3 regions of the Clostridium saccharoperbutylacetonicum N1-4(HMT) genome follow, and region 3 is predicted to be linked to each of the others. Evidence: riboswitches for the same ligand, from Rfam matches in the RefSeq annotation. Region 3 holds a riboswitch; each other region holds the start of a gene.

Region 1 (7,912 bases), 2.7 Mb from region 3:
AATCATATACTATCAGTCATCCACTTTTAATTTACAATCCCATCCATATACATAAATTATATATAGAATGGCATATTATTGGTATCCACAAAGACTTATATTCCTTAAATAAATATCCTAATGCGAGACTCACCGCTCCAATGCTGACTGCTGCTTTTAAAAGAGGCGTATTACTGCTCATCCATACTGGTATATGAAATAATACAAATATTATTGTTGTTAACAAATTTGCTTTCCAAAAATTCATATGATTCCATAACTTTTGCAATAAAAATCCCCTAAACGGAATCTCTTCAAAAAAACCTACTAATAAACCACTTATCCAAAGCAATCCCAAATTTGTGTTAAACTTATCAAAACCAATAATTGTATTTTTTATAATTATTAACACTACAAAGATTATACTTATTACACTTCCAACAATTACACCTTTTCGGGAATTTCCTGTTAACTTCAGATATGCCAATACATTTGCTTTTTCCTTAAATTTTATATAAAGAATTACTGGACTAATACATATTAATAGATACATTAACAAACTGTATATATAATATTTTACGTCAAGCATTATATAATCACCTCCATTGAATAAAATTTATACAATAGTCTTAAATATTTTCATAATTATGTAAATAAACATATTATCTCCATTTTATAACAATTAGTTATAATAAATTTAGAACTCATTTTATCAAAAAGTCAATACCATTGTAATAAAACGTCCATTTTTAGGCATAAAAAGAATATTTCAGAACATCAAATGTTAATTTTTACTTTTAATGCTTAATTTTGTACGTTTAGAGAAAAATATGTTTATTTAATCTAAATATTATGAGAAAATAAATATTATGAGAAAATATATTTGTAGATAATTTAAATAGCTATCTACAAAATAAATTGAATATGTTGTTAACGTTAACCAAAAAAGGACTGATTTTATGATACTTTCAAAACCATTAAGTGAGAAATGTACAAAATTTATAAAAAACAATACCTCAGCTTCTACTGAAGATTTGGAAAAAATTCATTATGGAATATTAGTCATTTTTTTGACTATATTTAAATCTATTATTTTATTTGCTACTGCATATTTTCTAGGAATATTAGGATATGCCCTTACTGCTTTTCTAGTTTTTGCAGCTCTTAGAATTTTTGCTTCTGGAGTTCATGCAAATTCGACCTTCCAATGTATTATTATAAATTACATACTCTTTTTCGGAAATGTTTACTTAAGTCGAAATATACAAAGAAATCTATTATTAGTATCTATTTTATTTTTAATAAGTTTTGCCCTTATATTATTATATGCTCCTGCTGATACTGAAGAACGTCCTCTTATAAGCCTAAAATTGAGAAAATCTTTAAAGATAAAATCTATTATAGTTATTATAGCTTTCTATATTTTAGCTTTATTGCTTCATAATAACATATATACCAACTTAATAACCTTTTCTATTTTAGAAGGAGCCTTAGTAGTTACGCCAATAGCTTACAGATTATTTGGTAAAAAATATGCTAACTACAAAAATTTATAAATCTAGTAATAATAAAAATACAATGCTAATAGCACACTTACTGAAAGGTAGGGCCGCAAAGCTATGAGTCTAAGGATAATTTAATTTTCTATGATTGTCAGGTTGCCAAAATGTATTTATACAAATTTTAAGCTTTGTTTTGGTGCCTATAATTATATGGGCACTTTTTCATTTTATGTAGAAATATATATGATACATAAAGATTTTGAAGAATATAAAACAAAAATTAAGTAAAAAGAATGACTATAAGAACTACTTTGTACTTAAATAGTTTTAGGGGGAAAATTATGAATAATATTATAATCTGTGAAGATAATCTAGATCAAAGAAAAAAAATTGAAGCCATTATATCTAATGAGACTAAAAAATTCAATTGTAAAATTGCACTTTCTACAAACAATCCTCACGAAGTTATTCAGTATATTGATAATAGTCAAAATAGTTTTATCTATTTTTTAGATGTAGACTTAAATAGTGATCTTAATGGCTTTCAATTGGCACACTTAATAAGAACCTATGATCCTAAGGGATATATTATATTTTTAACTGCTCATGCTGAATTAACGCTTCTTACATTTCAATATAAAGTCCAAGCACTTGATTACATAGTTAAGGGAGATATTAATGCAATAAAAGTTAAAATAGCTGATTGCCTTAATGCTGTACATAATAATCTAAATGCTGCAAAAACAAAAAATGATAACAAGCTTTCAATAGATGTTGGTAGCAATGTTATTTTTTTAGATTTTGATGAAATTCTTTTTTTCGAAACTGCTGGCAAAGAACATAAAATTTCAGTACATACTTTTAAAGGACAATATGAATTTTACGGTACCTTAAAAAACATTGAACAAGCAGTTTCTTCTAATTTTTATAAAACTCATAGATCATATTTAGTTAATACTAAAAAGATTAAATCCATTGATAAAAGTAAGATGATTGTAGAAATGACAAATAGTGAGATTTGCTATGTATCCTTAAGGTATATAAAGGGGTTGTTGAAGAAATGCTTGAAATAGTACTTAATATACTTTTTCCGTTAATTATCATGCTTGAGATTCTGGTCCCGGCTCTAAACTTTACTTTTTTTGTAAAGCCTAATAAAAATATATTAATTAAATTCTCAATAATAATATATATATTAATCGGTTATTTCTTTATTAATACCAAAGCTGCCTTGCCTATATATGTAATGCCGCTTTGCATTTTTACTTGTTTGCTATTAATATATAGAAATTTTTTTATTTCTGTTATTTTTTCTGCTTTTATATGGATATTACTATTTATTTCTGATGCTATTACAGGAGCAATATTAATATATCTATTAAAATATAATTATTCTGACATAAATGCTAATCTTCTATTAAATTTCATGTCAGAACTTCTTATTCTGCTTAATGTTTTTGTTCTAAGTAAAATTATTAGACTAATCTTATTAAAGATTTCTAGTCGAATTGATATTAATATTAAAATTTCAAATAAACCACCTATTGCATTTATAATAAGTATTCTATTAATTATATTCTTATACTACCAATATAGTTTAAAAGATTTTGTAGTAACATGGAATAAAAATATGCTTCTATTTAATGCACTAAATTTATTTATATTTTTTATATTAATTACAACTATAACATATTACTGCTTTACCATTTTGGTAAACAAACATAGATCTAAAGAATATTCTCAATTGCAAAATTATACAAACATGCTTGAAAATATGTATTCAGATTTAAGAAGCTTCAAACATGATTATTTGAATATTCTTTCAACTTTAGCAGGCTATATAGAAACTGACGATATTAATGGATTAAAGAATTACTATTACAATGATTTACTTCCTGAAAGTGATGAAATTGTAAATAAAGATATGTCTTTGTCTTACTTATCACATATTAAAATTAGTCCCTTGAAGGCCTTGTTATCTTCAAAGATTGTTAATGCACATTCAAAAGGTATCGATGTTAAAATCGAAATGGCAGATGATATAGAACTCATTAATATGAGTGTTATTGACATATGCAGGATCATCGGCATTCTTCTTGATAATGCTATAGAAGCTAGTATTTTATGTGATAATAAATTTATTCATTTTGCTGCCATAAATACTGACAATGAAGTTATTTTTAATATACGCAACTCCTGTTTGAGTTCTACACCTCCTATTCATAAGCTGTACCAAAAAAACTTTTCTACAAAGGGAGAGGGAAGAGGTCTTGGCTTAAACAATGTTAAAGATATAATCAATAAACGATATAAAAATGTTCTTTTTAATACTACAATTGAAGATTGTATTTTTGTTCAAGAACTATTAATACGCAATAAATAAAAATTTACAGGCAGGTTATAAAAAATAACCTGCCCTTTTTTCAGTAATAACAACTTATTCCTAAAACTTTTATCCCTCTAAAATTATTTTTCTTAATGCAAAAAGATCTGCTGTATTAATTCTTGCGTCCTTATTTACATCTGCATTTGCTTTATTTATATCACCTGTTCCTACAAGTAAATATTTTTGTAGTGCTGTATAATCCAATACATCAACTGCATTATCTTCATTTACATCTCCGAGCATTACAGAAGGACCAGTTGTAGCTATGGATTTAGCATTCATTACTTTTGCATTATCAGAAAGTAAAGTAGCTATGTCACTAGGATATATTATACGGAATCCATCATAATCTGGATATAAAGTTCTGTTATCAAATCCAATGCCTGATAACATCCAAGGCATTAATCCTGCACCTCCATTATTTATTACTGCATTTCCCCAGGTTGTATAAACATTTAATTGATTGTTCTTAATTCCATATTCCTCAAGCACTGCTGGTTTATTTACTAAATTTGCAGCATCAATATGATCCTTAATATATTTAGTTCCCCAATCTACAGATTCATTCCATCCATCTGGATATAAATGGAATGTCCCATAATCTAATGTAGGTATACTAATCAATTTATCCCAATCCACACCTTCACCGCCAGTATAGTTCCAATCCCAATTATACTTTGCTCCATCTCTCTTAAAGAAACCTTCATCTCCAAGTGCAACAAGGTGCTTTGAATCTATGCTCTTTATATATTCACTCATCTCTTTTGCCCAGTTATAAAGCGTTTCACCAGTTGCATCTGACTTACATCTAGGTTCATTACCAAGTTCCCAAGTCATAATTGTTGGATCATCTTTATATTTTACTCCAGTATATGTGTTAGTTCTGTTTAAGAAGTGATATATATAATTTTTATAAGCTGTTTTACATGCTTCATTTGTATAAAATGCATCATGATTGCCAGCCCCAGTCCATTCAACATACTTATCCATTCCGCCAAAGTCCTTCCAATTATTCACAAATGGAATCACAAGTTTTATTCCAGACTCCTTAGCTTTTTTCACAGCATAATCGAAATGCTTAAATCCTTCTTCACTATAAACGCCAAGACTAGGTTGTAAAACTACATCGCAGCTTGATGCTCCGTCAATAAATCCCCATGTTCTCATAACCTTTGAACCCATGGCTTGAGCGTCAGCAAATACATCATCTACCATATAATCTGGTGCATATGGTAAATAGTAATTATTTTGTCCCACAAAATAGAAATCATGTCCGTCTACTTTAAACTTATTCCCATCACAGGTTACAAAGCTGCTGGTGCTAATATCCGAATTAGTACTAGAAACTACATCTTGATTAAGATTTTTCTCTATACTTGAATTAATCGGACTTATTTCTGCTGCATTTCCATGTATCATCGGTACACATGAAATTGTAAGTGCATATGCTATCAAAAGTGCTACGCCTTTCTTTACTTTAAACATTTTTATCTACTCCCTTACCTTAACTTTATTATTCATTTATCTTTTTTCTTAGTTCAAAAAGATCTGCACTATTTATCTTTCCATCACCATTAAGGTCTGCATTTTTTAACTCAATTCCAGCAGAAGGATTCATTATATATTTTTGAAGTGCAATGTAATCTAAAACGTTAACTTCTCCATCATTATTTACATCCCCAGGCATAGTTGTTGAACCTTGCTTAAGATCTAACACTATATGGCATGCTGTTAACTTTGGAACTGTATATTGGAATTTATTATCTGTAATATTTGTTATAGGAGTTCTTTCTGTAATTTGAGCGCTACTTTCATCAAAAGCCCACACTTTTCCTGATTGATAAACTTTATTTCCTCCAATATTAAAACTCATAGTCATAGGCTTATCATAATTTTTATTAATCATGATTACATGTAATTTAGAAGGATCCTTACTGTCTAAAGCAGAATATACAGATGAATTATCAACATCAGAAGTTTCAGCCTTAACTTTTATATCACCATAAGTTGACTTTTTACCATCATAATTTCTATATAGGTTAAACGCTGCTTGTGTGTAATCACTTTTACCATCAAATGGCCATAATGCTGCAAAATATACATTATTCTTACCAAAAATACCCAATGTATCAGCTTGAGCAATTCCACCTGATATGTGATTATTTCCACCAAAATTATACTCTGTTATTCCAAGTTTTGTTCCTGGATAATAGGTATTTATTGCACTTTGCATCTTAGGAATTATTGGAGTAAAATCTCCACACCATTGACCAATCCAGCTGTCTTCTTTAAAAGTTGAATCCCATAAGGTTCTAGGTGCTTGTATACGAGCCTTATTACAATCAACATTTGTGTCATTGCTTTCAGTTACTCTAATACCACCACCAGTAGCTTCTGAATAATAATGAATATCAAATACATCTAATAATCTCCTTCCATCTTTTTCAGATGCTTTTTTCATATTATCTAAATAATACTCTGGAAACCACTTGTAATTTCCTTTTACACTATCCCAATCTGGAGCACTTTGTAAGCTTTGATATGCACCCATTCCATATAAAACTGGTCCAAATATTTCTGCCTTTGAATCCATATCCTTTACCATCTTCGCATAATCTGTACCTTTTGATATAAGTTCTGCGCATGTAACTTTGTCTTTATGGATTCTAGGATGAGTACCAGACCAAAGCCCTGGCTCATTATCAAGACTGTAGCCTTTAATACCTGTTGCAGTATCTGATTTACCATATTTAGATATTAGCGAATTCACAAACTCATCCATATAAACATAATTATCAGTTAAATCTGGTGTTTGGGAAAAAGCACTTCCTTTTCTTACTTTAACCTGATCCCATCTTGCTGAAGGTGCTGCTTCACTTTCACTTACAGATCCATTTTTGTCCTTGGCAACGTATCCTGCCAGCTGTAACGTAGCAAGAGAATATGTTGAACCATTTTTTAATGCTTCATCATGAAAATTAGTGACTACTTCTCCTGGTATATTTTGAGTGTCATATGGTCTATTCATATTTAAATAATTGTCACTACTATGCTTCCAGTCACTTCCTGCATTTGAAGCATTATTCTCCCAATTATATCCTGTGAGCCTATTTCCACTAAGTCTGCTTGCAGTTGCTACTTGTGGAATTGTACCTTCATTTCCATTAGAATCATAATTAGCGCCATAAATATATGGACTAATTTTAGCATTGTCAGCACCTGTATCAATGCTTATGTTAATAGAATTTGTCTCTTCTGCATGCACACTTGTCATTGGTAAAACTGATGTAATTAATGCACAAGCAATCAAAAATGCTAACCCTTTTTTTGTTTTTATCATTTCACTCTACCCCATTTCATTAAATTTATTGTTCAATTATGGTTCTTCTTAATATAAAAAGATCACTAGTATTTACTCTTCCATCACCATTTAAATCTGAATTCTTTAACTCTATACTAGCTGAAGGATTCATTATATATTTCTGCAGTGCAATATAATCTAAAATATTAACTTCTCCATCATTGTTTACATCTCCAATTATAGCTGGCTTATCCCCTTTATCAGGTGTATTTCCATAAACCAAAACATTGTCATCATATACAGGTATATTAGATGTTTGAAGCGGTGTTCCTCCAGGTACAGTTGAAATTCCCTTGTATGAGAAATCATTAGAATTATCCCATGAACACTTTTCTGGCGCTGACATTCTAAATTGTACTTCCTTTCTATAGTTAGGCTGTCCTCCTGGGTATATTTTTGTTCCAGAAAAATCAACATTTACATAATATATATTCTGAGCTTCATTCCAAGGTATTAAATTAGACACCTTAGCTCCTTGATTGTAATTTGTTGAAATTGTTATATCCTTTGAAGTATAGCCAGCTTTTATAATTTCACTAATGTCTATAAAATATTTAAAGGAAAGCTTATCTCCAACCTTTGCTGGCCAGCCTGACTTATTATATAACAACGCCTTTATTTCCATGAAATTCGGTCCACTAGCATTTACCCCAGCTTCCGCATAGAATTCATCATTAGTTTTTT
Region 2 (7,912 bases), 2.8 Mb from region 3:
GAACTTTTTGGTTGAAATAATTTACTGTGTAACTTTCCTAATCTTTCTGCTATTTTTTTCTCGACTAGTTCATATAAATTGTCAACTTTACTTCTTAATTTCAAATTGTAAATATAATTTACTGCAAAAACAATTATATATCCACCTATTACATCCATAGGATAGTGATGTCCAACATAAACCCTTGAAAAACCAATAATTATTGATAATATAGTTAATATTCTACTAAGTAATTTATTGTATTTTTCAAGTCCCAATGCTATACTCATTGTTCCTGTTGCATGATTACTTGGGAAGGATGAAGCTGAATCATGAGGCAATAATAAATTCACCTTATTGTGAACAAAAGGTCTATCCACATGAAATATACTTCTAACGATTATGTTTATAATTAAATTAATTACTGTTACAACAACCGTACTTACAGCAATTTTTCTATTTTCACAATTCTTTTGTTTAAGTCCTGAAATAAATACTATTACAATGGCCGCCATAAATATATAAGGACCATATTCCGAAAAGAAAATCATTATTTTATCTAAAATTATATTTTTATTTGCTAAATTGTTTATTATTTTAAAAATCTCCATATTCATTTTAACTATCTCCTCTATAATATATTTTTATAAAAAGCATCTAACTTTTCCAGCTAAATATTATTTTGCAAATTTTACTTACTAACACTAACTGTATCAAATTTCATGTAACTCTCAGTAAAAAGTCCTATCTTCATTTTTTCCAACACCCTTTTCCTCTCTTACATTCAACAGTATATATTTGAAAGGTTAAATAGAAATAAATCAAAGTTAAACTGTTTATAAACTAATTTTGAATTTTATTTTCACAATAAAAAAGGACTTAAATAAGATTTGCAATTCATAGTCTTATTTAAGTCCTTTAGTTTAATTTGATTACACAGGCTATCATAAAGCACAATAAAATAAATAACAAGTCAATTGCTATAAAATCATAACAAATGTTCCGATAGTAATGAATATACCTCCAATAATTGTTTTTACAGTTAATGTTTCCTTTAAAACTACAAAAGCAAGTATCATTGTAATAACAATACTAAACTTGTCCACAGGAACAACCTTTGAAACCTCTCCAATCTGCAATGCCTTATAGTAGCAAAGCCATGACAATCCTGTAGCAATACCAGATAGAATTAAGAAAATCCAGCTCTTCTGATTTATATTCGAAACTTGATTTTGTACACCTGTGATAAAAACTATCCCCCAAGCCATTACTAAAACTACGGCAGTCCGTATAGCTGTTGCTAAATTCGAGTTTATACTACCAATACCTATTTTTGCCAATATAGATGTAAGCGCTGCAAATACTGCAGACAATATTGCAAATGCAAACCACATATGATTACCTCCTTTTAATTTTGTAAACATGAAACCACCTCCAATATTTAAAATTATTTCATATTAATCTTACTCATTGCTATAAAAAGCCGATTTTTATATGCTTATACGTAAAAAATAAACTATACCTTATATAGGTAAGTATATATAACTATTATCAACATTAACACCCTTTCGTGCAAATATCCCTTTGCTAGTTGGATAATATTCATTTATTTCATAATCAGAAAAATCAGCGAAACTTACCTTTGGAGTTGTTAGATCTACCGTCATTTTTGAAAGATGTCTATTATTACTTACATTTATAAAATATATTGTTCCATTAAAAATCTTCATGTCTTCTCCATTCATTATTCCCAATCTTTTTGTTGATATGTCTTTTAGATCAATAGAATAAAGATTATTATTATCTGCAGAATATATTAGCTCACCTGTTTTAATTCTATATTTTTTGCTCCTTTCTTCTTGTATTTGAGTAACCTAGAAAAAGTGAGCAATTTAAAAAATTAATAAAAAATAGCTAGAGCGTCACTATTTCTCTAATGATAACTCTAGCCATTTTGTGGTTAATTTCCCCGTTGCTTAATAGTTTTTTATTAAATTTTGGCATAGTTTAAATTTAATAAAATCTGATACTTTATAGTCATATCAATATCAGAAATATAATTCTGGAACTATATCTTTTAATTAATTTTATTTTTCTTTCAAAGTCATTTTAAGATCTTTATCAACTGTGCAGATATAAGCTTTTGTTTTAGGAAGTGGATTGTGAACTGCTACTGCTTACTATTATATATTACATTGTTATATTTAGTCTTTATACTTTAAATTTTTGTACCATCTCCGTTAACTTTTGTGCCAGTTCTGCCTGGCTTTGCGCAGATTTTGCCACATCACTGATAGCAAAAGTTACTTCATTAACACTATTTGATATTTCCTCAGAACTTGCAGCTGATTCTTGTGCAGTTGCAGATACATTTTGTATCGCAGATGCTATTTGTTCAATCACATCATTCATGTTAGCTGATGCTTCTGAAATTTCGCCTATAATGTTATCTACAAATTCAGCATCCTTCCCATATTGCATACCTGTTTTATTAAGAAATTCATAATTAGGTTTTACATTATTATCAATGAAATCAAGTACATTTTCTCCACTTTGTGATAATTTATTTACTGCTGTTTGTACTTGCATAACCATATTTTGAATATTTACAACTGCCTGTGAAGATTGCTCTGCAAGCTTTCTTACTTCATCTGCAACTACAGCAAAGCCTCTTCCCTGCTCTCCAGCTCTTGCCGCTTCGATTGCTGCATTTAAAGCTAATAAATTTGTTTGTTCAGCTATACCTCCAATAGAATCAGCCATCATTTTAACTTCTTCAACTACTTTTGCTTCCTCAATAGCCTTTAAGATATCAGAGCGATTTTTCATATAAATTAAATTACTCTCTTCTATATCCTTTGTTGCTTTAGCCTTAATTTCAACTGCTCGTTTTTTTATCTCATTTACAGCTGTATCAGCTTCACCTGCTCTGTTTGCAAGCCCATTTGTATTGGCACTTATTTCCTCTGTTGACGCACTTACTTCTTCAGTAGTAGCACTTAAATCTTGAACTCCCTTTGATATTTGTTCTACCGATTCATTTACTACTTCCATTTTAGAAGAAACCTCTTCAACAGTTGCTGACAGTTCTTCACTTGTTGCACTCATATCGCCAGCGCTATTAATTATCTCGTTTACTAAATCTTTTATGTTCTTACTAGCTTTATTCAGTGCTTTAGATAGATTTCCAATTTCATCTTTTGTATCAATTTTTATTGATTGAGTTAAATCCCCTCTTCCAATTGCTTCAGCAAATTTTAAAACTTTATTTATCTGCTTTGAAATCCAAACTGATATCAAAATACCCAATATAATGGCAGTTAGCAAACTTAAAGATGCTATTGTAATTATTTTGTATAAAGAATTTTTATACATTAAGTTGTTTTCACTATATGAGTTATCTGCCTGATTTGTATTTATTTTTATTAAATCACTCAGATTAGTATATATTTCTGTCCTTATCGATGATAATTGTGAATATTTTATATCAGCCTCTGTATAATTGTTCTCATTTGCAAGTTTCACAACTAATTCATATGTACTTTTGTATGTTTTTAAATTATCTTTAAGTTGTGAGAATGTTGGTTTTTCTTCATCAGATAATATTGATTTTTCATAATTTGTTATAATACTATTATTTTCATCTTCTAATTTATTAATTTCTTTTTCAAGTGCATCATTTTGATTGTTCATATTTCTTTGAGCATCAATCTTTAATACATCAAATCTTATGTCACTTACATTTTGCCTTATAGTAGTTAGTTGCTTTATAGATTCTAGATTGTAATCATGCATAGAAATTGCATTTAAATTTATTGCTCTCATATTTGCAATACCAATAACCCCAACAATCACTATAAATAGCACTACTACTATAAATGCGGATATCAACTTTTGCTTAATTTTTAAATTTTCAAACCATTTCATAATTTATTCCTCCCTAGATTCCTCTCCGTAACATTTAAAGATATAATTTTCTATTATCATTTTCATAATACAACTAAATAAAGCATAGCCCCTTTCTGCTTTAAATAATAAAGACCACTAATCAGCGTTAAACTAATTAGTGGTCGGTTGCACTATTAACTCTAAATTCTCAAAGTGCCCAAATAAAGAGAATTTTTCACTGTTTCCACATTTTCTTATGAATTTAATATTATACTATTTTTCGCCTAAAATCAACAAATAATATATTTACACACTATATTTCCCCATTATATAACAATACTAAAAGGTACCTACATCCTGCAAGCACCTTTTATAAACTTTATATTTAATTATCTTTTCAAACAATTAATTTACGCTATAACTGTTGCTGGTATCTTAATTGTTACTGTTCCTGTAGGTGGAATATCTCCAACGTTAACTATAATATTTTTAGATGTCGAACTTGAATCAACTGTTCCTTGAGTAGTTGTTACTCCACTAACATTAAAATCTATATGATTTGGTGCTGGATCATTAACTACCACTGCTTTAGCTGTCTTTGTCCCAGTATTAGTGATTACAAGAGTATATGTAAAATTATCTCCTACCCATACGTCTTTTACATCTGCTGTTTTTACTACACTCAATGTAGTATCAGCTGTTCCATGAAATATAATCGTAACCTCTCCGCCAGGATTATTCGTATTATCACCTTTGGCATGAGCAATATTAGTTATATACTCTGAACCTGCTTGTGCTGGATCATTTCCTTTTTGTGCTACAGTTACTAAACATGACGCACTTAAGTTGCTTCCATCTAATGTTGTAGCTGTTATTGTTGCTGTTCCTGAACCTATAGCTGTCACTTTTCCATTTGAATCTACTGTTGCAACAGAGGTATCAGATGAACTCCATTTAACATTTATACCAGCTGGAGTTGTTGTTGCAATTAAGGTTTCTGAATCATCTATTGTTAAACTTGTAGTTGACTTATTTAAGGAAATCGACTTAGTTTCTTTAGTCACAGTTACAACACAGGTTGCAGTTAAGCCATTAGCAGTTGTAGCTGTTATTGTACAACTTCCTTCTTTTACTCCAGTAACTTTTCCAGTTGAATCTACTGTTGCTACTCCTGTATTATCTAATGTCCAAGTTACTTGTGCTCCTGCTGGAGTTGTTGTTGCTGTTAATTGTTGTGTATCACCTACATTAACATTTATTGATGATTTATCTAATGATATTGATTCATTAAATTTACATATTGCGTAAGCTTCATTTGATTTAGTTCCTTCTTTACTAGCGATAATAGGTGTAATAATATAATAATAAGTAACACCCAATTGTACATTTGTATCTGTATAACTAGTATCACTGCTAGTTGCTATTGTTTCATAAGTTCCACCTGATGTTGTTGATCTTTTTATATTATAACCTGTAACATTACTACTATTAGCTGTGTTCCACTTCAATGTTATAGCATTGCTAGTTTCACTAGTTAAAGCTGTTAAAGTTGTATAATCATATGGCAACATCTTTCCTGTTGAATCTATATCTATAGCCCTAAATGATAGACATCTATTATTAGCATCTAGCTTTTTTACTACTACTGAATGATTCTTTAATTCCAGTCCATTTTTCTCAAAATCTAGAGAATAATCATTTGAATAGCTTGTTGTTTCTTTAAATTGATAATCTATACCATCTATGTTTATTACAGCATTTAAAGAATGATCAGAACGCCCTAATGAATAAAATCTCAACTTGCTTCCATAAAAATTGAATCTAAGGTCAGCTGAAGAATTATATGTAAATGCATCAAGATAAGCCGAACCATTAGTGTAAGACCAACTCCCCTCATATAAAAAATAAGAAGATGTTTTTTCATATCTTTGCCATCCTATATCGGCTGCATTAGCACTGCTTCCATTTTGAATGATACCAAATCCAATAATAACTAATGTCATAACAAACATTATACTAAACTTTTTAAAATAATTTTTCATTTATCATTCTCTCCCTTATATTCAATAATAAATGAATGCGCATTCTATATATTTATTTTAATTGTTATCCCAATATAATCCAACAATAATCGTAATACAAATTCTTTTATATCTAAGAATTTCAGTAAATTTTTACATGTTTTATTATCAATATTTATACTATTTTGCTTAAAATAGATAACAAAAAAAAGACTTTTTATTTAAGCCTTTAAGGTTATCTGCACTTATATACTTGTACACCTTATTCTCTTATGATGTAGCATCATTACTGCACTTATGTGAACAGTGCTATTCATATTTAACTTGTAATGATTTGATGCCCAAAATCTTAACCACTACAATTTTGTAGTGGTTAATTAATATGATCTACTATAAATATTTTTATTTAGTAGTTTTATTGAAATTATCATCAGCAGGAGTATTTGTAGATTTTCCAGCATTTTGTGTCCACTTATATTTTGAATTCATCATTTCAAGTATTCTTGAAGTACTAGTAGGCGCATATCCTGCATCATTTCCAGTATCAACTCCATTTACCATTTCGGCTGGAGCATCAAATCCCATTGAATAAAAATATAAATCTCTTGATGCTCCATGTTTAGAAGCTTGGTTTATCAGACCAGTATAATCAGGATAAACATCTATAAAAGCAGTTAACTGTTTCATTCCGTCATTACTATCTCCAATCCATAGATCATTTATATTACTTGACTTATATTGTTCAAAAACAACACCTTTTGTTTTTAATGATGTGACATAATTACGGCTAACTTCCCCAGTCCATTTGTTGTCTAAATAAGATTTTTCACCCTTTGACCAGAATGGATCTAGCAAACATATTCTATCAGGTAAAATATTACTGCTAATTGTTCCACTATCAACTAAGTTACTGATAAGCATACCACCATTTATAACCATTTGACTTCCTAAAGAATGACCTGCCAATCTTATTTCACTACCCGAAAAATTTTTCATAGCTTTTACATAATCATCTACAAAAAGTTGAGCAGCAGATACAGTAGGTACATTGATTGAATTATAGCTACCGTCAACTTTTCTCCATCTCATACCTTTAGATCCAGAAGTTGTCCAAATTTTAGCTTCTGCATCTTTAACTTCAGATTCATCGGATAATTGATTCCAGTAAAAAATACCTATATTCCATCCTTTATCAACCCAATAATTCACAGTATCTACATCAGCACCGTAACTAGAATCATTGTGACTAGGATTAAAAATTTCTCTATATAGCTTTTCTGTTTTATCCTTTTGCCAGCCATGAATATAAATAACAGTTGGCTTAGAAGAGTCAAAGTATTTATTACTTTCTCCTGAAACGAATTTTTGAGATACATTTCCTTTACCAAACCAATAGATACCAGTATCCAATGTTTTAGCATCATATGTAGTAGCCGCACTAGCCATAGTTCCATTTTGAATTAATCCAACACTAATAACTGTAAATACCATAACAAACATTAAACAAAACTTTTTAAAGTAATTTTTCATTTATCATTTCTCCTTTATTTTTCAATAATAAACGAATGCGCATTCTATATACTTATTCTAATTCCATACCTGGTAAAATCCAACAATAATCGTAATACAAATTCCTTTATATCTAAGAAATTTAGTAATTTTTTACATTTAATATTATCCATTTTTATACTATTTTGCTTAAAATAGATAACAAAAAAAGACTTTTTATTTAAGCCTTTAATGTTATCTACACTTATTCAATTCTGCACCATTTGAGTTGGTTTGATTGCGATGTTGAGACTAAAATAATAGCATAAACAAGATACAGCTAAACTTTGTATTAGCACTATCTTAAATTTATGCATCTCAATATCGCAATCAATTACTAGTGCTCAGTAATATTAAAAAAACAAAATGAAAAGTTAAAATCTAATTAATTTGTATTAAACAATAATTGTGTATTACAACTATTAGTGCTATTATTTACCTAAGGAGTGATATCTTTGAATGATATTAATAGTAAA
Region 3 (7,912 bases):
ACTATAAAATAATTCACATGATCTTTTTGTTAACATATTCTAACTAATTGCATTATATCCTGTTAAAATGTCAAACGCATGTCATACCAAACGACGCCTCCATGTGTTGATTCTGAAATTCCTTCATTTTCAAAACCAAATTTTTCGTAATAATGAATCAATTTTTCTTTACAAGTAAGTACCAATCCAGTGCGTCCTTGAGTTTTGGCATCAGCAATAACTCTAGTTATTATTTTTTCTGCACAACCTAACCTACGATATTCTGGTATAGTATTTACACCAAAAATCATTTGCCATTCACCCTTTTCATTATGTAAATTAGCATTTTCAAACATCTCATCACATAATTTTCTCTTATCTGTGACCATTCCATTTACAAAACCAACTAGCTTTCCATCATCCTCTAATAGCCAAAAATGGTTAGGATAAATTGTTAATCTATTCTTGAAATCACTTTCTGAAGCTGCTTCTGCTACTGGGAAACACAATGATTCAACAGCAGTGATTGCTTGTATATCTTCTATGGTTGCAATTCTTATCTCCATTTTCATTAGCTCCTTTTATTTATTAGAATTATTTTTCTTCAACGTTTTTTCTAAATCTGAAATATAAACTGCTTGTTGTTTTTTCAAATATATTCCTACAAAAGGTTTCATAATCCACTTTTTAGTTAACACATTCTCTGTAAAATTTATCTCTGTCCTATTATCATCTATCTTTGAAAATAATCCTACCCAATGGCCATGCATATTATTATTATCCATATCAAACTCATAACACGTCATAGGTTCAAATTTAGTTATTGTAAAAGTTGTAGCATATCCTTCTTTTGTATACTCCACAAATTTTTTTTCTGCTTCCAAAATCTCAATTTTACTTAAATCACTCCTCCATGAATAATTATCAAGAGAAGTTACTACTTCCCATACAGTTTTTATACCCTCGTTTAAAATTAGTTTTATATTTGCACTTGCCATTTTATCCCACCTTCAATATGACATTTCATTATTATTATAACTTATTTATACCCATAATAATGTAATCATTCAATCATTTTCTGTTTTTAAATTACTAAATTACATTGGTTTTCACATTAAAATACCTTTATAAATAACAATAACAAATATTTTGTTTACCAATTTATCCATGTTAAGCAGATAAAAAAGAGCTAAGAGAAATTTTAAATCCTCTTAACTCTTCTTATATAAATAAATTTATTCTATCTATAATTTTTCACAACCATTAGCTGATTAACAAATTTAAACTTTAAATTTATTTACTTCCACAAGCATTGCATTAGTCATGCTATTAAGCATTTGTGCTGCTGATGCAACCTCTTCCGTTGAAGCATTCATTTCTTCTGAAGACGCTGAAATTTCTTGAGAAGATGCTGAAACTTCAACTGAAATTGAAGATAAACCATCTATTTTATTTAAAATTGTGTTCTTATCTTTTTCTATATTTTCAGCTGATTTTTTAACAACATCAATTTTAGGAATTACTTCATCTACTGCTTCAATTATCTTTTTAAATGATATTACTGAATTTTCTATAACATCAACTTGATTCATCAATTCATTATCCATAGTAACAGAATCTTGGACAATAACGTCTGTATCTTTAGATATTCCACTTATTAACTTACTTATACTTTCAGATGACTCTTTTGATTGTTCTGCAAGTTGTCTGATTTCATCTGCAACTACTGCAAAGCCCTTACCAGATTCACCTGCTCTCGCTGCCTCAATTGCTGCATTTAATGCTAATAAATTTGTTTGATCAGCCACTTCGTTTATCAGATTAGTGATTTCATTTATTTTATTTACATTCCTACCAAGTTCAGTAATCTTACTATAAAATGTTTTGAATGAATTACTTACATTTGTTACTGATTGATTTAATCCATTCATTTCATTACTACTATCCCCCGCCATCACGCTTATCTCTCTAGAATTCGAATCTACAATCTGTATTTCTTTAACCATTCCAGACAACTTCTTGCTAAACTCACTAAGAATTTCTGTTATATATATTAATTCTTCTGATTGATTGCTCGTACCTGTAGCAATTTCAGATATTGCTCCTGTAACATTTTCTGATACATTTGCTATTTCTTCTGAGATAGAAGATAAATTTTCTGACTGTAAGTTAATGTTTGATGAATTATCCTTAACTTGCTTTATCATTATCCCTAACGATTCTTGCATCATTTTCATTGAAGCAGTCATTTCTCCAATTTCATCTTTTTGATTCAAATATTTAATTGGAACTTCCTCAATCAAGTTTCCCTCTGACAATACCTTCAAATGCTTTGAAGTTAATTTAACACCTTTAGATATATTATTTGAAATTAAGTATATAATGCAACCTCCAATTAATATAAATATTATTGAAGATATTGCAACTGAAATCTTCAAACCAGATAATTCTGATAACACTTCAGTTTCTGTTACTATAACACCTACAGACCATTCAGTTCCAGAAACTGGTGCATATCCTACATATTTATCTACTCCACCAAAACTATATTTACCTATTCCTGTCTCACCTGCACCCATTTTAACTTCAATATCTGCTATTGCTTGTAATTTCGGATCTTTTTTTGCTTCATCTATTGGATTATATAAATTGGTAACTTTATCTTTATCAGTACTTGCAATATTTACTCCATCTTTTCTAATCATAAATGCATAGCCAGTTTGTCCAATTTTAAGTTGATTGGTTAATTCACTTAAATAATTTCCATCTCTTGTTTCTATTAAAACACCTACAATTTTATCATTATATTTAACAGGAACTGCATACACAACTACAACTTGTTTATTAGCATCTTTACTTACTATCGGATCTGATACATTATCCTTACCTGCTAATGCATTTTTTAAGTATACTCTGTCTTTAACATTAACAATTGTTCCATCTGGTTTTTTAATGTCTCCATTTGCTTCTACAAATTCTAATCTAATACTTCCAATTCTTTTACCTTCATTTGAAAGAATTGGCATCTTACTTTCTGTTGCTATATTAGGATCACTTATTTCTGGTTTAGCTGCAATAGCCTCCAATGTTTTTAACTGCCCTTCAAGTCTTCCAGAAACATTACTTGCAGTTTGTTCTGCAATTTTAGGCAATGTCTTCCCTAAATTCGATTTTAATGCATTCGATGAATTGATAAATGAAATTATACCTAATCCTATGCATATAATTGCTAACATTAATCCCAAAAATACTATTAATTTTGTTTTAATACTTTTCATAAATTTCCCCCTATCACTATTTAAGTATAAAGTAGTTCTTATAGTCATTCTCTTTACTTAATTTTCGTTTTATATTCTTAAAAATTTATATGTATCATATATGTTTCTATATAAAATAAAAAAATCGCAGGCGACTGTGGAGCCGTAGATTTTTAATATTAAGTTCCGTATTGTGCTTCGCACTCTTTTTATAGGTGCGCATCTGCCTTTTCGAACGCATGTGAGAAAAATCTGCACCTTAGAAAAAGCAGCTATGCTGCATACGAGAACATTTTATGCAGGCGAATATGATTTATTTTTTTATTCTTTTAAAATATTAAACCTAGTTGATTAGTCTGTTTCAAAAGTTATCCGCAGATTCTCCAATAATATAATTTCCTAAAGAATAAAAAAGTGCCCATATAATTATAGGCACCAAAATAAAGCTTAAAATTTGTATAAATACATTTTGGCAACCTGACAATCATAGAAAATTAAATTTTCCTTAGACTCATAGCTTTGCGGCCCTACCTTTCAGTAAGTGTGCTATTAACATTATATTTTTATTATTTTATACTATTATGTAAAATATTAAGAACTGTACGTAAATCAGCAACTCCTATTTGACCAGGTGCTGAAGCTTTTTTGGCAGCTCCAAAAGTTAATGCTGAACCAAATACTTCGCCTGCTAAACGGCTTATAACCCCAGTACCTGCCATAGACATTGTAATAATTGGCCCCTCAGCATAATTTTCAACCATTTCATTTGTAGCTGAAAGTAAAACTAACACGTCGTTTTTATTTTGAGGCATTACTGCAATTTTAGGTAAATCAGCTCCTAATTCTTGCATTTTTCTCAAACGTAATACAATTTCTTCTTGAACTGGAGTCTTAAAGAAATCATGATTTGACATTACAACTTTAACTTCAGAATCATGTGCATAAGCAACTATATCTTTAACAATTTCATCTCCTGTAAAAAGTTCTACATCGATTAAGTCAACTAATCTAGTAGCTGCAATTTCTTTGTTCAATTTTGCATAATAATTTGTAGATACTTCTTTTTCTCCACCTTCCTTTTTGCTACGGAATGTGAATAATATTGGTGTATTTGAAAGTAGCTTTCTTAAACTAACAAGTAATTCTTTAACTCTTTCTATGTCTTCTACATTTTCATAATAATCAACACGCCATTCAACAACATCTAAACTGATATCCTTTAAAGCTTCAACTTCTTCAATAAGTTCTTCCTTTGTCCTTCCAACGATTGGAACGCAAATTTTAGGAGTTCCTTCACCAAGTACAACATTTCTAACTTTTACTGTTTTTTTCATAGCTATCCCCCTACTGTTTTAAAAAAATATATTATGAATATTATTGCTTTATTTTTAAATTATGTACAATATTATAATAATTATTAATCTCAGAAATAGCTTCTAATACAACAAACTTTAAAATTGTCATACTAGAAGCTGCATTATTTTTTTAACATACTTTCAATATTATTTGATATTTAAGAATTCTTTCATATGTTCAATAGGCATTTCTTTTCCTGTGAAAAGTTTAAATGCTTCTGCTCCTTGATATAACATCATACCATCACCATTAATCCATTTACAACCTACTTTATCAGCTGTTTCTAATAATTTAGTTACGTGTGGCATATAAACTGTATCTGCTACGAATAAATCAGGACGTAAGTATGTTTCATCTGGAATTACCATTTGACCTTCTAATGGCTTCATACCAACACCTGTAGCATTTACAAAAAGATAACTTGATTCAATTTCACTTCTTAAAGCATCAGTATCAGCTAAGTCAAATAATTTAACTTTACAGTTTGTTTTTTCAGTTAACTTTTTAACTGTTTCTTCTGCTCTTGCCCAGAATTTATCTTTAATATTAAAGATAGATATTTCAGCTACACCATCTAAAGCAGCTTGAACTTGAATTGCTGTTGCAGCACCACCAGCTCCTGCTATAGTCATTTTTTTACCAATCACATCAATACCACTATCTTTTAATGAAGTCATAAATCCAACTCCATCTGTTATATGTCCAGTTAAAACACCATCATCATTTACAACAGTGTTAACTGCACCTGCAAGCTCTGCTGCTGGAGAAATCTTATCTAAATATTTGTGAATAACAGTCTTATTAGGCATTGATACATTAGATCCACGAGCTTTTAATGCCTTTAATCCTTTTACTGCATCTTCTAGTTCATCGTTTCCAACTTCAAAAGCAAGGTATGCATAATCTAGTCCTAAATATGAAAAAGCCTCATTGTGCATTGTTGGTGATTTAGTATGCTTTATTGGCGTTGCAATTAACCCTATTAATGTAGTATATCCTGTAATACGTCTTTCCATTTATCATCTCTCCTTAATATTTAAATAATATATATTTATTAAAATTTTTATTTGTTAATTTTCCTACAATTATATGATATGTCTATTTCTAATAATATTCCAATTAATTCTTCTCTTATTATCAATAGAAATGTTCTATAGATAAATTACTAAAAATCTAGATTGCTAAACATAACCTTAATTAATCTGGAATCACAATACGTTTAGGTTTTCCGATAATAAATATGTATGAAAAAGCACCTAATCCACCCATTGCAGAAACAAAAACCAATGCAGATGCATACGATCCTGTTGCAGCAATTAGATAACCAACTATAGCAGGAGATAAAGCCCCTCCCATATTAGATACAAAATTAAAAACTGAACCACATAATCCTACTAATTGCTTAGGCATTATCTCAGATAATAAGGCCCAAGAAATAGTTGATGCCATACCTTGACCAAAGAAAGCTATGCACATAAATATGATAACAATTGTAATATCATTAGTATAATTAGCAGCCATAATAACAGCAGATAATAGCAAACCGATAATAACTGGAAGTTTACGTGATATTCCTATTCCATATTCTTTAGAAATCATCCAATCTGACCATCTTCCAGCAAACAAAACTCCAGCAATTGCTGCCATATATGGTAAAGCTCCATAAATCCCCATCTTTAACATAGTCATATGTTTTTCAGCAACAAGATAAGATGGAAACCATGTCATGAAAAAGAATAATATAGCAGTATTACAAAATCCACCTATATACATTCCCCATAACTGACGGCTTGTAAAAAGATACTTTACCTGTTTCCAATTAACTTTATTTTTTTCTGCAATAGTATCTGAAAGACCACCGCCTTCTTTAATAAGGTCAATCTCTGCTTGATTAACACCTTTTGATTTACCTGGATCATTGTAGCAAATCAACCAGAAAAATGTGAATATAATTCCAATTAAACCAGTAGCTACAAATATAGATTTCCATCCGAATGTTACTAAAAGCCATGTTAAAATAGGAGTACATAATGCGAGTCCTACATATTCAGCTCCTGTGTAAGCACCAATTGCTAAACCACGTTCCCTAGATGGAAACCATGCAGTAACAATACGGCTATTTGCTGGAAAAGCTGGCGCCTCAAATATTCCAAGTCCAAGACGGCAAGCAATCATACTAGCAAAGTTATAAGTAAGAGACATGGCTCCTGTAAATGCAGACCATCCAAAAAGTGCAATCCCATACACTACTCTTGGTCCTAACCGTTCAAGAAACCAACCACATGGAATTTGCATGCATGTATATGACCAACTCATAGCAGAAAATATTAATCCCATTTTTGCAGCGTCAAATCCCATATCGCTTGATATAAATGGAGCAGCTACTGAAATATTAGCTCTATCTAGATAATTAATAAAAGTTATTATACAAACCAAAAATAATACAAACCATCGTCTTTTTGTAGGTTTTTCTTTTACTCTACTTACATTTGTTTGACTCATCGTTGTCCCTCCAATTTTAATTATATTATAGCATTGTTATATAACTTATTTTATTACATTATTCAGCAATTTTACACAAATATTTTATATATACTCATATTTTCACATTAGGTACATCACAATGATTTACTTTAAACCTTTATGCAGAGATAGTATAAAATTTAACATTCAATATTACATAATAACCATCATATTTACTCCACATTTAAGTAGCTTATATAAATATGATGGTTTTGTATATTTAATTAAATATATTGTTTCAACAAGTTATAGACTTTTTTATAATTTAATTTATTCCTTCTTTTGCATATTGTCTATTTACATACAATGCAAGTACTATACCAACTACTGTAATTATTGCATTAAATAGAAGTACATATTTAGGTCCTTCTACACCACCTGATTTTGAAATGTAACTTGCAGCATTTAAGATAACATAGTTTGCTACACTAGACGCAATCATAACAATAGATGTAATTTTTCCTTTGTTTGTAGGGAACATAGAGTTTGCTGTCGATACAGCTAACTGAAGTACACCACCTGCTGCTGAATATCCAATTACAAATCCACCAATTAGACAAATTCCAGGTGTTTGCACAAAGTATATAATCATTAACATAATTGCAGAAATTGCTGGATAAAGAACAAGTACTCTAACTGGTTTAATAAATTTCTTTACAAGAACTGCTGTTACTAATACAGCAACCATTGATCCTAATGCATAATAAGTTTGAATTTGACTTGGATTAGCTAGACCATATAACTTACCTAATTCTTGATTACAGTTTAACCATAGTTGAAAAGTAGATGTACATGTA

The links. A riboswitch is a leader RNA that binds a small molecule or an ion and turns the genes downstream of it on or off. The one in region 3 is predicted to bind cyclic di-GMP.
Region 1: linked by a shared signal. The riboswitch ahead of CSPA_RS09115 (LytR/AlgR family response regulator transcription factor) and the one ahead of CSPA_RS25715 (methyl-accepting chemotaxis protein) in region 3 are both predicted to bind cyclic di-GMP.
Region 2: linked by a shared signal. The riboswitch ahead of CSPA_RS09295 (methyl-accepting chemotaxis protein) and the one ahead of CSPA_RS25715 (methyl-accepting chemotaxis protein) in region 3 are both predicted to bind cyclic di-GMP.

Annotation. Positions count from the first base shown of each region.
Region 1 covers NC_020291.1:2,058,116-2,066,027, reverse strand. The annotation lists gene CSPA_RS09125 (CPBP family intramembrane glutamic endopeptidase) at 32-568, opposite strand; gene CSPA_RS09120 (accessory gene regulator B family protein) at 939-1,535, shown strand; cyclic di-GMP riboswitch class I at 1,556-1,645, shown strand; gene CSPA_RS09115 (LytR/AlgR family response regulator transcription factor) at 1,823-2,554, shown strand; gene CSPA_RS30505 (sensor histidine kinase) at 3,226-3,864, shown strand; gene CSPA_RS09105 (cellulase family glycosylhydrolase) at 3,934-5,352, opposite strand; gene CSPA_RS09100 (glycoside hydrolase family 44 protein) at 5,381-7,207, opposite strand; gene CSPA_RS09095 (glycoside hydrolase family 9 protein) at 7,233-7,912, opposite strand, start outside.
Region 2 covers NC_020291.1:2,098,303-2,106,214, reverse strand. The annotation lists gene CSPA_RS09310 (phosphatase PAP2 family protein) at 1-596, opposite strand, end outside; gene CSPA_RS09305 (EamA family transporter) at 960-1,373, opposite strand; gene CSPA_RS09300 (hypothetical protein) at 1,503-1,709, opposite strand; gene CSPA_RS09295 (methyl-accepting chemotaxis protein) at 2,191-3,906, opposite strand; cyclic di-GMP riboswitch class II at 4,039-4,122, opposite strand; gene CSPA_RS09290 (Ig-like domain-containing protein) at 4,278-5,909, opposite strand; gene CSPA_RS09285 (Ig domain-containing protein) at 6,291-7,418, opposite strand; gene CSPA_RS09280 (MarR family winged helix-turn-helix transcriptional regulator) at 7,892-7,912, shown strand, end outside.
Region 3 covers NC_020291.1:5,859,098-5,867,009, forward strand. The annotation lists gene CSPA_RS25705 (GNAT family N-acetyltransferase) at 63-545, opposite strand; gene CSPA_RS25710 (DUF3284 domain-containing protein) at 561-977, opposite strand; gene CSPA_RS25715 (methyl-accepting chemotaxis protein) at 1,260-3,257, opposite strand; cyclic di-GMP riboswitch class I at 3,705-3,794, opposite strand; gene aroD (type I 3-dehydroquinate dehydratase) at 3,803-4,570, opposite strand; gene CSPA_RS25725 (shikimate dehydrogenase) at 4,739-5,608, opposite strand; gene CSPA_RS25730 (MFS transporter) at 5,790-7,094, opposite strand; gene CSPA_RS25735 (MFS transporter) at 7,381-7,912, opposite strand, start outside.